DNA from 2 places in the Dyadobacter sp. OTU695 genome. Region 2 is predicted to be linked to the other one. Evidence: riboswitches for the same ligand, from Rfam matches in the RefSeq annotation. Region 2 holds a riboswitch; the other holds the start of a gene.
What was found. Region 2 has a riboswitch for S-adenosylmethionine ahead of AAHB90_RS02100 (homoserine O-acetyltransferase family protein). Riboswitches for the same ligand answer to the same signal wherever they lie in the genome.

Region 1: linked by a shared signal. The riboswitch ahead of AAHB90_RS05205 (cysteine desulfurase family protein) and the one ahead of AAHB90_RS02100 (homoserine O-acetyltransferase family protein) in region 2 are both predicted to bind S-adenosylmethionine.

What each region holds. Positions count from the first base shown of each region.
Region 1 is NZ_JASATN010000001.1:1,282,553-1,289,854, forward strand. It holds gene AAHB90_RS05195 (sulfatase) at 1-63, shown strand, start outside; gene AAHB90_RS05200 (hypothetical protein) at 127-489, opposite strand; SAM riboswitch class I at 764-857, shown strand; gene AAHB90_RS05205 (cysteine desulfurase family protein) at 975-2,153, shown strand; gene AAHB90_RS05210 (SusC/RagA family TonB-linked outer membrane protein) at 2,254-5,448, shown strand; gene AAHB90_RS05215 (SusD/RagB family nutrient-binding outer membrane lipoprotein) at 5,463-6,905, shown strand; gene AAHB90_RS05220 (hypothetical protein) at 7,031-7,285, shown strand.
Region 2 is NZ_JASATN010000001.1:467,916-475,217, reverse strand. It holds gene AAHB90_RS02100 (homoserine O-acetyltransferase family protein) at 1-1,029, opposite strand, end outside; SAM riboswitch class I at 1,161-1,268, opposite strand; gene AAHB90_RS02095 (M20/M25/M40 family metallo-hydrolase) at 1,416-2,357, shown strand; gene treF (alpha,alpha-trehalase TreF) at 2,397-3,947, shown strand; gene AAHB90_RS02085 (PhzF family phenazine biosynthesis protein) at 4,076-4,864, shown strand; gene AAHB90_RS02080 (DMT family transporter) at 4,887-5,771, opposite strand; gene AAHB90_RS02075 (OmpA family protein) at 5,845-7,242, shown strand.

The DNA of each region.
Region 1 (7,302 bases), 810 kb from region 2:
AATGAGCTGGCTGTATTGTTGAGAAAAGGCTATCCGGAAGCGGAGCAGCAGGCTGGAAAGTGATGCTGAGATATGCGAATGCTCACGATCGCCCTCGCCCTTGTATATGGGTTGCCGCCGCTCCTGTTAATCTACTTCATAAAGTTCGGGCAGTCTTCGCTGAACTCCATTGTACCCCTCGTATTCATATTCTTCGAAATCATTGATCTTGTGATCGTCCAGGTCTTCAATGTTGTTGAATACCCTTACACGATCGATGAAGGCTCGTTCTTCCTGTGAAAGGCATTCAAAAAGAATGTCGATAATCAAATCCATCTTCTCGTATCTATCCATTTTGACGAGTGATGGTGCGCTTAGTCCAAGGGTATATTTATCCTTTTTCAAACCATGATATGCGGATGCCAGGCCAATGGCATCTACCACCAGGCCTTCTTTTCGTTTCTCATGAAAGACATCTTTCAACCGTTTTACCAATGCTGACTTATCCATTGCATTACTTTTTTAACAGAACTGATAAATTGCCTGACCAAATGTTGACGGCATGACCAAACCTCAATAAATTTACGGATTATCGTCGAAAACTGAATGTTCGCAAACTACATTCTCTTAGTAAGAATAGAAAGGATTCAGAAAATAGGATAATCAACCGGCACGCCAAAATGTCCGAATGGCTCTACCCATCTCACTAAATTTTTCCAACTCTTTTTTTGTCACCTCTTGCATTCTTAAAACCTTTTATTGATCTTTGTCTATCGAATTTATAGATTTATCGAGAACGAAGGGAGAGGTTAGGCTCTGTGATCTTCTGGCAACCTGTGACTCGTCAAGGTGCCCCAACCTAATTCTGTTGATAAATCTGAGAATCCAACCACAGTGAAGAATCTGGTAATGCGTAGTAGTACAGGCTGTTGTAAGCTGTGGGATTGCTGTGCGTTGCTGCCGACAAACTTTGATCAACAACAAACAAGAGGCAAATGGAAATTTATCTGGATAATGCGGCCACGACCGCGCTAGACCCGGAAGTGATTGAGGCGATCCTGCCATTTCTTACCACACATTATGCCAATCCTTCGTCGGCTCACGGCGCGGGCCGGCGAGTGAAAGAGACCGTAGATCGGGCGCGCCACACGGTCGCGCAGCTGCTGGGCGCTTCACCGGACGAGATTTACTTTACAGCCGGTGCGACCGAGGGTATTAACCTCGCATTGTCGGGCGCGATTCAGGCTTATGACCTTAACCACGTCATTACAAGCCGTATCGAGCACAAAGCGGTTTTGCAAACGCTGAGGCGCCACGAAAGAGACGGTGATACCGAAACCAGTTTCGTGAAACTCGATGAGCGGGGCAATGTAGACCTGTACCACCTCGAAAATCTCCTGCGGGCTAACCCGCGCACGCTCATCGCGCTCATGCATGGGAACAACGAGATCGGCAATGTGACGGATATTCAGGCGATCGGTGTGCTGGCGAGGCGGTACAATGCCGTATTTTTTACCGACACAACCCAGACGATGGGCAAGGTACGATTCGATTTAGAGGAAGCGGATATCGATTTCCTGGTAGGCTCGGCCCACAAGTTTCATGGTCCGAAAGGTGTCGGATTTGTCTATATCAATAAAAAGCACCAGCTGAAACCGCTGATCTACGGTGGGGGGCAGGAGCGTGGCCAGCGTGGAGGGACCGAGAATGTCGTCGGAATTGTGGGACTGGCGAAGGCGCTGGAAGTGTCTTACCGCAACCTGGAAACAAACCAGAATAAGATCAGCAAGCTGAAACAATATCTGGTATCGAAGCTGGCGATCAGCGGGATCGGGGGGATTTGTTATAATGGCGAGAGTAAATCCTCTGAAAACAGCGTCGCTAACGTGCTCAGTGTCTCGTTTCCCTGTTTGAGCACGGGTAGCATTGTTACGAAGCTGGATCAGGTGGGAATCGCAGGTTCCGGCGGCAGTGCCTGCTCGGGCGGGGCCGCATCGCATGTAATTCAGGCGCTGGCGACCGAGCCCGACAAGGAGAATGTGCGGTTCTCGTTCAGCAAATTCAACACTTTCGAAGAGCTGGACCACGTCGTGGATGCCATTGTGGGGATTTACGAATCCGATCCGGCCGTTGCTACCGGCAAGGCCTGGAAAAAGATAGCAAGTTGGGCATAAACTGGCGGAAAGCGGCGTCAGGGTATTGCATTCCGGATAGTTATATTACATTTGTATATTAAATCTATAAAATAAGTAGAGTAAATTTTCAATTCACATCATGAGAAGAAATTTAGTGTTGATTTTCCTCCTGTTCAGTGTCGCCTGGCTACAACCGGCCCAGGCACAGACGATCCAGGTTACCGGTAAGGTGACCTCCACAAAAGGCGAAACGCTGCCCGGCGTCACAGTCCTTATCAAAGGTACTTCCAAGGGTACATCCACCAGCGGCGATGGCAATTACACAATCGAGGCCGACGCCGGTTCGATATTGAAATTTTCGTTTATCGGTTTAAAATCCACTGAATTAGCTGTCCCGCGCGATGGCAAACTCGATGTGCAGCTGGAAAGCGACGAAACTATTTTGCAGGAGGTAGTGGTGACTGCGCTCGGCATTGCCAAAGAGAAGAAATCGCTCGGCTATGCGGTGCAGGAATTGCAGACCAAAGACGTAGCCGAGGCGCGGGAGGGTAACCTGGTGAATGCATTGTCGGGTAAGATCGCCGGCGTGAACATTACCAACAGCCAGGGCGGAATGGGTTCGTCGCGCATCGTGATCCGGGGGGAAACGTCCATTGCAGGCAATAACCAGCCACTCTTCGTCGTGGACGGTATCCCGGTCGATAACTCGCAGCTGGGCGCCGGAGCCAACGGCTCGCGTGATTTTGCGAATGCGATTGCGGACATTAATCCGAACGACATCGAGTCGATCAGCGTGCTGAAAGGCCCTAATGCGGCTGCATTGTACGGCTCACGCGCTTCCAATGGCGTGATTCTCATTAAAACCAAAAGCGGTAAAGGCGCACAGCGCGGCCTGGGCGTGAATCTGAACTTTGGTTATTCCTCTGAAAAACTGCTGGTATTGCCTGAATATCAGAATGTGTTTGGTCAGGGAACAGGCGGGGCATTCTCTTATGTCAATGGAAAAGGCGGGGGGATCAATGACGCTACCGACGAAAGCTGGGGACCGAGAATGGACGGCAGACTGATCCCGCAGTTCTTCTCAAATGGCGAGGCGGTTCCGTTTGTGCCGCATCCCGATAATGTGAAAAACTTCTTCGTGACCGGCCATACGCGCACGACAGGCGTGTCGGTTGCCGGTTCGAACGATAAGCTCGATTACCGTTTTTCATTCAATAACAGCAAGCAAACAGGGGTGATCCCGAATACGGATATTTCCAAAAATTCATTCGGCGTGAATTCAACATACCGTTTGAACGACAAGCTGACGCTATCGACGAGTGCGAATTTTGCCAGAAGCAGCTCGGATAACCTGCCCGGCACGTCCGGCCGCGGAAGCAGCGTAATGCTTCAATTCCTATGGTTTGGACGTCAGGTCGATACCGAATTATTGAAGGATTACAATAAAGGCGGGTTCGATTATAACTGGAACCACAGCTATTACAGCAACCCCTATCTGTTGCAATACGAAAACACCGCCCAGCAGCGCCGTGACCGCTTTTTCGGCAACGTGAATTTGTCTTATAAAATCACCGACTGGCTCACGGCCAATGTCCGCACCGGTAACGACTATTATAATGACAAGCGCAAGTTCAAGGTCGCTTACGGTACCAACGGAACACCGTACGGCTCCTACACGGAAGACAGCTACGTCGTAAACGAGAACAATACCGATTTTAACTTCAATTTCCACAAGAATGTAAGCCCCGATTTCGAGCTCGACTGGCTTGTGGGCGGTAACCTCCGCAGCAACTTCAACGAACAGAACTACCAGCAGGCGCCGCGCCTCGCAGTAGCCAATTTGTACACGCTCAATAACTCCCGTGACCCGCTGGTTTCGTACAATGTGCTACGTAAGCAAAAGGTTTACAGCGCGTTCAGTTCCGCGCAGCTGGGTTTTCGCAACTATGCGTTTTTGAACCTTACTGCGCGTAACGATTGGTCGTCGACATTGCCCACCGGCAACAATTCGTACTTCTACCCATCGGTGAATGCCAGTCTTGTGCTGACGGATGCATTCGATATCAAAAGCAACGTGCTGACTTACGCCAAACTTCGTGGTGGCTGGGCCGAGGTGGGTAAAGACACCGATCCTTACCAGCTGGTGAATACCTATCCGTTCAACCAGCCGTTCGGCAGCGCACCGCTCCTGACGGTTTCGGACGTGTTGTTAAGTGAAAACCTGAAACCGGAAATCACCCAATCGACCGAGATTGGCGCGGATGTGGCACTGTTCCGTAACCGGGTGCGATTGGATGTAAGTTATTATAATACCGATAGCTACAATCAGATACTGCGCGCTGATGTGAGCCCTTCCACGGGTTACAAGCAAAAGCTTTTGAATGCGGGCCATATTAATAACCGCGGCATTGAAGCCATGCTGAATGTGAAGCCGATCGAAACCGCATCGGGCTTTAAATGGGATATCGGGATCAACTTTTCGAGAAACCGCAGCAAAGTAGTGGAGCTCGACGATGAAGGTTTCCTGAACGATTACAAACTCGGTACCAACGGCGTGACCGTCTACGCGAGCAAAGGGCTTGGTTACGGCGCTATTTTCGGATCGGCATTTGCCCGCAACGAAGCGGGGGAGCAGATTATCGGTGCAAATGGATTGCCCACCAAGAACCCGAGCTTACAGGTACTGGGCCATTACACGCCGAAATGGATGGGCGGTATCAGCAACTCATTCTCTTTTAAAGGGTTCAATCTTAGCGTGCTTATCGATACCAAACAGGGCGGTTCTATTTACTCGGCTACCAATGCAACCGGCCGCTACACCGGCGTGCTGAAATCGACTTTGCAGGGCCGCGATGCCGATCATGGGGGGTTAACCTACTATTATCCGGGTAACAATAAGGCCGGCGTGGCCGTGCAAGTTGCGAATGCCGCTGCTGCTCCCACTGGCGCGGTCGTGTACGACGACGGTATCATTGCCCGGGGAGTAACCACCGACGGAAAGCCTAACACGGTCATCGTGCCGGCGGAACGCTACTACAAAGGCGTGTACAGCAACAGCGCGGGTATCAACGAAGCGAGTGTGTTCGACGCATCTTTCATCAAATTGCGTGAGGTGAAGCTGGGTTACACTGTCCCGCAGGCGTTTATTTCAAAATTCAAACTGCAAAGCCTCGTGTTCTCGCTGTACGGGCGCAACCTGGCTTTCCTGCAAAAGAAAGCGGACAATATCGATCCTGAAACAGCATTCAATACCGGCAATACCGGCCAGGGACTCGAATCGTTGCAATTGCCGACGACGGCTTCTTACGGTTTCAACATTTCATTAGGCTTCTAAATTGACCCATATTCATGTTTACCAATCATATTACCAAAGGATTTGTGATCGCTGTAGCCGGTCTGCTCTTTACCGCTTGCCAGGATCAACTGGAAGAAACAAACACGAACCCGAACGAGGCGATCAAGGCGCAGCCCGAGTACTTGCTTGCAAATGCGATCAAATCGAATGCGGACCTGATACTCGGCTCGGATGCCTCGATGGAAACCAGTACGCTGTTTATCCAGCATTGGGCCAAAATTCAATACACCGACCCCGACAAGTATACCGTAAGTATCGCCAACGTGCAGAACGTCTGGACGAATCTCTATTCGCAGGGGCTGACCGACTTTGCGACCATTATCAAAATCGGGGAGGAGACCGGCAATACCAATTATCAAGCCGTAGGGCTCATCCTGAAATCATGGTCGTTTCAACTGCTGACCGACCTGTACGGTAACATTCCTTACAGCCAGGCGCTGAAACTGGAAGAGACGTTGGCGCCGAAGTATGATTCGCAAAAGGACGTTTATCTTGGACTTCTGAATGACCTGAAAAAAGCGACCGACCTGATCAATGTCAGCGGTGCACCGATTGGCGGTGACCTGGTTTACAACGGGAACCTCACGAAATGGAAGAAGTTTGCCAACTCCCTGCGCCTCCGGATCGCCCTGCGCATTGCCGATAAGGAACCGGACGCGGCCAAAGCGGTGGTAGCGGAGCTGGCCAGGGACAAAACAGCCCTGATCGCTTCGAATGACGAGATCGCCCAGCTCATTTACCTTGCATCGCCGAACCAGAACCCCGTTTCCCGCGACCGTGAAACCCGGGACGACTACCGGGTCAGTAAATCGATTATCGATAAATTACAGGAACTGAAAGATCCGCGTCTGGCGGTTTTCGCCAACAAAACGGTCGATGCGACACCGACGGGCTATATTGGTGTCACAAATGGCCTGCCAGCCGATTCGGCCGCGAAGCTCGGTTTTACCAAAACTTCGAAATTGGGTGATTACTTTACCGCACCGGCATCTCCGGCGGTTTTTGTGAGCTACGCGGAGGTTTTGTTCAACCTCGCAGAAGCTGCCCAGCGCGGTTTCATTTCCGAAAATGCGGCTGACCTGTACAAAGCGGCAGTGACGGCCTCGTTGCAGCAGTTTAAAGTAGGTAATGCGGAAATCGCAGCCTACCTCGCGCGGCCGTTGGTAGCTTATCAAGCAGCAAACTATAAAAAATCCATCGGAGAACAGAAATGGCTGGCATTGTTCAGCCAGGGACTGGAAGCGTTTGCTGAATGGCGCAGGCTCGACTATCCGCAGCTGAAACCGGCCTATGCGGGCGTTTTGAACGGGAAATTGCCTGTGCGCCTCACATACCCGACAGGCGAGCAGGCGCTGAACGCGGCCAACTATAAAGCAGCCGTGGCCGCCCAGGGCGAGGACCGCCTGACGACGAAGTTATGGTTCGACGCATTCTAATTTTAACAAAATTTAATGTGGCCTGCTGGCACTTAACGGAGCTGTAAGGCGTAATGGTAATAGGGCAGCCGGCCACCGGCTGTCAAAACGAACATTCTCAACAAACCAGATAAACATCAAAACCAATGAGCAAAACGTTTTTTCTCCGGATCATCTACCGGAATGCCGGGAACCTGCACAAGATTACTTCCAGTGTGGAGTCTGTAAACGGGGCGAAGATCAGGCATCTGAATTTTATCAGTAAAGGCAAGAGTTTCGTAGGCGTGATCGCGTTCGAGGCGTCCCAACTGATCGACTTCGAGAAAATCATGACGCTGATCCGCCGCAACCGCGACATTTCGGAAGTTGAACGGATTATGGATAGCTCATTGTGCTGTTGATCGTAATCAGAAATGCA
Region 2 (7,302 bases):
CTGGCCGTTCGTTTCCTGCCACGCTCTGATCACCTGCGTAAGCTGCTTGTACTCAATCAGGAAGCCGTCGTGACCATATAGCGAATCGATCTCCTGGAATGCGGCATCCGGAATGTGGCGGGCCAGGAACTGCTGCTCGGATAGCGGGAAAAGCAGGTCGGATTTGATACCGAGCACGAGCGTTTTGGCCTTCACAAGTCCCAGCGCATGCACAATACCTCCGCGGTTACGGCCCACATTATGCGAGTCCATGATTTTGGAAAGTGCCCAGTAAGAGAACGCGTTGAAACGTTTCACAAACTTATCGCCCTGGTACTGCTGATACGACGATGCACGGAATTCATCGATCTGATCAGGGTTGTCACGCGCTTGTGTAAAGTTGTAGGTATCGTAGTTACGGTAAGACAGCAAAGCGATCGACCGCGCCGCGCGCATACCCATTGCGCCGGCATCAGGACTCTCTTCGGTAAACGTAGGATCCGCCTCTATCGCCATCCGCTGCGACTCGTTGAATGCAATCCCCCAGGGTGAATGCAATGCATTGGAGGCAATCAGGATCAATTCTTCAAACAAATCGGGCTTTTCCACTGCCCATTCCAGCGCCTGTTGCCCGCCCAGCGACCCGCCAATGCAGATTTTGATCTTGTTGATCGCCAGTTCCTGCCGCAAAAGATCCAACGTCCCGACGACATCCCGAACGGTAAGCGTCGGAAAGTTGCGGTAATAAGGCCGGTTTGTCCTCGGATTGACCGATAGCGGCCCCGTGGACCCGTAGGCGGAGCCAAGCACGTTCACGCAAATGATGAAATGCTGCGCAGGGTTGAAATATTTGTCATCCCCTACCAGGCCGTCCCACCAGTCGGCTGCATTGGAGCTGCCGGTGAGTGCATGGCAGATCCAGACGATATTGGTGTCACTGGCGTTCCTTTCTCCGTAGGTAGTGTATGCCAGCTCAAACCCTGGCAATTCGCCACCCATTTCGAGTGCGTAGGGATATGGGTATTTAAATGTCTTCTGTTCCGCTTGCATAAGAGCCACAGCACGTGGTTAAATTCAACACATGTTAAAATCGACAGCCGAAATACAGATTTTCGGTTGCAGCTGCGAGACTAAAGCCAATCGGCTTACGGAAATTTCTAACTGTAAGAGCACACGAATTGATTTTATATCTCCTAATAACTTAGGTGGGAATTAGCACCTTTCTCCGTAGCGGTAGCAGGTTGCCAGAGGTTCATAGAGCCCATTCTCTCGCCTCTTCTTTATAAATCAACCGCCGTACAGGGAAGCAATTGATTGATGGTGCAATATTAAGTGCGGATGCCTGAAAATACAAATAAATGCAAAAATTCTGTCGGTTGCCCGAGTCCGCTCGCACTGCGGTAGCTTATCTTTGCCCGTCAACCATTTTATATCGAATGAGAATCTTTTTTCACAGTTTATTGCTCGTTTTAGCCACCATACAGGCATTTGGGCAATCCGTTTCACCCTCCCCGGAAAACATCCGCAAACACATTTCCTACCTGGCTTCCGACAAAATGAAAGGTCGGGGCACAGGAAGCAAAGAGAATGAAAAGGCGGCGAAGTATGTGGCGAAACAATTCAAAAAGTACCATCTTCTACCCAAAGGAACCGAGGGTTACTATCAGCCTTTCACCGCGAAGATCAGACGGATAGTTGTCCCCGACAGCATTCGCGAGACGCGGAATGTGATCGGCTTTCTCGACAACGGCGCGCAGTATACCATCGTCATAGGCGCTCATTTTGACCACCTTGGTATAGGCCGGCAGGGAAGTTCCAAAGCCGAAAAGCCCGAGGGGCAGATACACAACGGCGCCGACGACAATGCCTCAGGCGTGGCCGGTTTGCTCGAACTGGCGCGGTATTTTTCGGGAAATGATAAAAAGGAGCCTTACAACTTCCTTTTTATCGCATTCGGAGCGGAAGAATTGGGATTGGTCGGCTCACGCTATTTCGTCAACAATCCTACTTTGCCGTTGGCCGATATCAACTTCATGTCGAACATGGACATGATCGGTCGCTACGACCCCAACCGGGGCGTGGGCATCGGCGGGTACGGCACCAGCCCCGAATGGCCGATCATTTTCAAGGACGTGAAAAGCGATACGAAGTTTTTTACAGACAATGCAGGAAGTGGCGGTTCGGACCATGGTTCATTTTACGCCAAGCAAATACCTGTGCTGTTTTTCCATACGGGCGGACATGATGACTATCACAAGCCGACCGACGATACGGAGAAAATTGATGCGAATGCGGAAGCAGGTATTCTGGGCATTCAGATCAGGCTCATTGAAAATGCCATGTTATTACCAAAACTTAAATTTACGGAAGTCAAATAAGTCACATTCCAGTTAGTAAACCCTTTAAATCAGTTCGTTTTGTACGGTTTTGTTGCTCCTTCATTCACTTACGGCCAACCTCACATCTCTCCCGAAGAGTTGTACGGAACACTATTCCGTGATGTGCAGTGCAGCCGCATTTTCTCCGATTCCAAAACATTCGCCGACGCCATCCCACTGGAAGATCCGGTGCTGATCATCGAACGGTACCACCAGGAGAAAGACGCCCCCGACTTCAACATAGAAACTTTTATCCGGGAGTATTTCAGAATGCCAGGGCATATTGCTTCAGAATTCATTTCCGACAAAAATGAGGCTGTTTCCGAGCACATAGGCAGGCTATGGTCGGTGCTCACGCGCCAGCCCGAGAACCAGGAACGGGGAGGATCGCTCATACCTCTGCCCCATCCCTATGTGGTACCCGGCGGGCGTTTCCGGGAGATTTATTACTGGGATAGCTATTTTACGATGCTGGGACTCAAAGAGTCGGGGCGCGCGGAGCTGATAGAAAACATGCTCAATAATTTCGCCTATCTGGTCGATACGCTGGGTTTCATACCTACTGCCAACAGGACTTACTATCTCAGCCGGTCACAGCCGCCGTTTTTTTCATTGATGGTGAGACTGTTCAGCGAAATGGAAGGCAAAAAGGTTTTGAAAAAATACCTGCCTCAAATGCAAAGGGAATATGATTACTGGATGGATGGCTGCCAGGAGCCTTGCGAACCTTTTACAGCGCACCGCCGCCTGGTGTATTTGCCCGGCGGCGCGCTGTTGAATCGCTACTGGGACGACAAGGCCACGCCACGCCCCGAATCGTACAGCGAAGACATGGAGTTGGCTCATGAGGCCAGCGAAAAACACGGCACCGCACCCGATGAACTTTTCCGCCACATCCGCGCCGCCGCCGAATCGGGCTGGGATTTCAGCAGCCGCTGGTTTGCCGACGAAACCGATTTTACCTCCATCCACACCACCGACATCTTGCCGGTAGATCTGAATTGCCTGCTGTACCATCTGGAAAAAGCCATTGCGGAAGCCTATTTGTTATCTGATAACCGGCGGTTGCATTTGCTTTACGAGGAAAAGGCCAGGCAACGGAATATCGCCATTCAAACCTATTTCTGGGACGAATCGAAACATTATTATATGGATTATGATTTCAGGAAAAGGGATTTTACGAAAGCCATCACCATTGCGGGCGCATTTCCCCTCTTTTTCAGGCTCGCCCCCAAACCCCACTCGCATTATATGCGGGCGTACATCCGCCTGAACTTTCTGAAATCAGGCGGGCTGCTAACCACTATGGTACGCACCGGTCAGCAATGGGACGCACCCAATGGCTGGGCCCCGCTGCAATGGATCGTTTACAAAGGGTTAAGAAATTACAATTTCCACAGGACCGCGAATGAGCTGAGCGACGAATGGCTGGGCTTGATCGAGAAAGAGTTCAGGCATTCGGGAAAGATGCTCGAAAAGTACAACGTGTCCGATACGAACCTGATCGCCGGAGGAGGCGAATACGAAATCCAGGAAGGCTTCGGATGGACGAACGGCGTGTATCTTCGCATGAAAAACAGAAAACGATAGTAAAACTAAGAATCCAATATGTTTTGATTTTTTATCTGTTTCCAATATATTATATTAAAAATTGATAAGAAAAGCACCCCATAGCAGATATTTTTAATACCTTGCCGTTACCAAGCCCATTTGACTTCATGAAACTTCCTATATACCAAATCGATGCTTTTACCGACAAGTTGTTTGGTGGAAACCCTGCGGCGGTAGTTCCTTTGGAACAATGGCTGCCCGAGGAAACGATGCTCGCCATCGCCGCCGAAAACAACCTCGCTGAAACCGCTTTCTACGTCCCGACAGAAAATGGTTTCCATATCCGCTGGTTTACACCGATGGTGGAAGTGGATCTCTGCGGCCACGCAACGCTCGCAGCGGCTTATGTGATCTTCAATATTCAGAATTATGAAGGGCAGTCGATCAGCTTCGAATCCAGAAGCGGTGTACTCAATGTCGACTGCAAGGAAGATTGGCTTACGCTGAACTTTCCCGTCGACCAATACCACATCGCCGTACCACCTCCGGGACTCGTTGAAAGCCTGAAAAACACGACGCTTCTGGAAGTTTACAAGGGTAAGACCGACTACCTGGTTGTACTGGAATCGGAAGAGGAAGTGCAAAATCTCGATCTTGACATTATCATTCTCTCTACCATACCTGCCCGTGGCGTGATCGTCACAGCGGCGGGCAACGATGTGGATTTTGTCTCCCGCTTTTTCGCGCCGCAATCCGGCATCGATGAAGATCCGGTGACGGGCTCCGCGCACACGACACTCATTCCCTACTGGGCCGGGAAACTCTCCAAGACGCAATTGAATGCGCGCCAGCTCTCACGGCGTGGCGGATTCCTGAAATGCGAACTGGATGGCGACCGCGTTTACATCGGCGGGCAGGCGAAGTTGTACCTCAAAGGTGAAATCCTGGTAGACTAGGCATTGTAGAGGCGGGTCCCGGTCAGGTGCCCTTTTTGCCAGCTAATTTTGCACGCTGCCCGGCATAGAGGCCTGCCACCACCAGTACCGTCCCGAAAACGGTATAAATCGTCACGGGCTCACCCATGAGCCACCAGGCAAAGAAAAATCCGAACAGCGGACAGAGAAAGAGCCACAATGACGCCTTTACGGTATCAATCCGGAGCAGGTAAAACCAACAGATCAATCCTACAATCGAAACGGCAAGGCTTAGCCACAGCACCGAACCCCAGAAAACAAGGTCTAGTTTGGTCGTGCTGTAATCCGCAAACAGCCATGTTGCCGGCAGCAGGAAAACACCGCCCAGACAAACCTGCCAACCATTGATAAGCAGATTCGGCAGCTCCCATTTGACTGTCGCATAATAGACACTGGCCGCGGAAACGGTTACCATACTGACAATCAACAGTGTAATACCTCCGATTGTTGTGTAACTATCGGCGAGCAGCGGATAAGTTGCGACGGCCACGCCCCCCATTCCGAGGATTATCCCAGTCCATTCTTCCGCTTTGGGCTTTCTTTTCAACCACCAGGACGACAGCAGTACGATGATCAACGGGTTGGTGGACACCGCCAGACTCCCGATGCCGGCTGCGGTATACTTCATCGCGTACACGTACAGGCCCAGGTAGAGCGTTGTATTCAGGAAACCGAACAGCGCCAGTTGCTGCCATTCCTTTTTCGTTGGTAGCCGATAGGCTTTATCTTTGACGAATACGTACGAAAAAGACAGCAACAAAATACCAGCTATAAAGAACCGAACGTTTGCCAGTATCAAGGGGGCCGTCGATTGCACGCCGAACTTCGTTGCTACGGATGCCGACGACCATAGAATGGAAAAGAGAAGACCGATACCGATGTTTTTCACAAGCAAAAATAATAACAGCCCAAAATTACAAGTTGTACTACTGCTTCCGCCCCCACTTTTTATATTTTTGGGTATGATTAATAAAATAAATGCGCTGCGGGCCGTGCTGATTGTCCTGCTTTGTGCCGCGGCGCTGCGAGTTCATGCCCAGAACCAGTGGACTTATGATTTCAATAACGGCTTCCTGCCTATTGAAAGCGGCGGGCCGGCACTGAAACCCCTCGGGCAATCCGGGCAGATCATCAAGGAACAAATTCCCGGTTCCGATTACCTCTCCCGCTCGATCTATGTTTTTGAGAAAAACAGCGGACTGCAATTCAACAACGCCGAAACGAAGGGTTTTCTGAACAAGTCATTTACTGTCGAGATCTATTTCAAACTCGATGAGCTCGATAGCTGGAAGCGTGTGATCGATTTCAAGAACCGCAAAAGCGACTACGGCACCTACATTTACAATGGCAAGCTCAATTTCTATGATTTCGCCGTGAGTGAAAAAGCCCCCGTACGGGCAAAACAGTATGTGCATTATGTGTATTCGCGCGACCATGAGACGAAAACCATTAAAATGTACATCAACGGGCTTTCCAAAGTGGAGTTTAAAGACCCTGGCACCGAAGGCGTTCTCGACGCCGACCAGGTGCTGAATTTGTTCCAGGACGACCTCATTGCAGGCAACGAATCGAGCTCGGGCACCGTCGCTTTGATACGCATTTACGACCGCGTGATGACGCCAGTTTTTGTGCGCCGGAGCTATCAGACGATCGCTAAGACGTTTAAAGAACCCGTCGCCAAAAAGGAGGAGCCCAGGGAAGAACCGAAACCGATAGAACACAAACCCGAACCGGCCCGGAATAAAAATCTCGCGTTGGTTACAGGGAGGGTTTACGACGGACGCAACCTGCAACCGGTAAATGACGCGGAGGTGCATGTGCGCAAAACGGCCAATGATTCCCTCGTTGCCCATACCAAAACCGTGGACGGCGTTTATAATGTGGAACTACCGCCGCACGAAACTTACCGCATTACAGCTCAGGCAGATGGATTTCAGATGAAGAACGTGGTGGTCCGCACCAATAATCGCTTCGAAGAAATCAAAGCATTGATGAACATGGTCCCTGAAACGCATTCAACGCCGCTTTCAACGCTGTATTTCAATCAGGGTACCGAGGTGCTGGAAGACAGCGCCCTCGCCGATCTGGACTCGATCGTGACCTATTTTCAGAAACGGCAGGATTTGCGGCTGGTATTGAAAGGCCATACCGACAATACCGGAAGCTTTGAGAAAAACCTGGAACTTTCCAACAAACGGGTAGAGACGGTAAAGGCATACCTGATCGGCAAAGGCATTATCGCGGATCGCATTGAGGGATCGGGCTATGGATCGGCACAACCGAAAATAGTCAATCAGACAGAGACGACGAAAAGATCGAACAGGCGCGTGGAAGTATGGGCTGAGCAGATAAAAAGATAAAGCCATCTCATGGAGATGGCTTTATACTGACTATTCCTAAACCCTTAACCTTTTCTTATC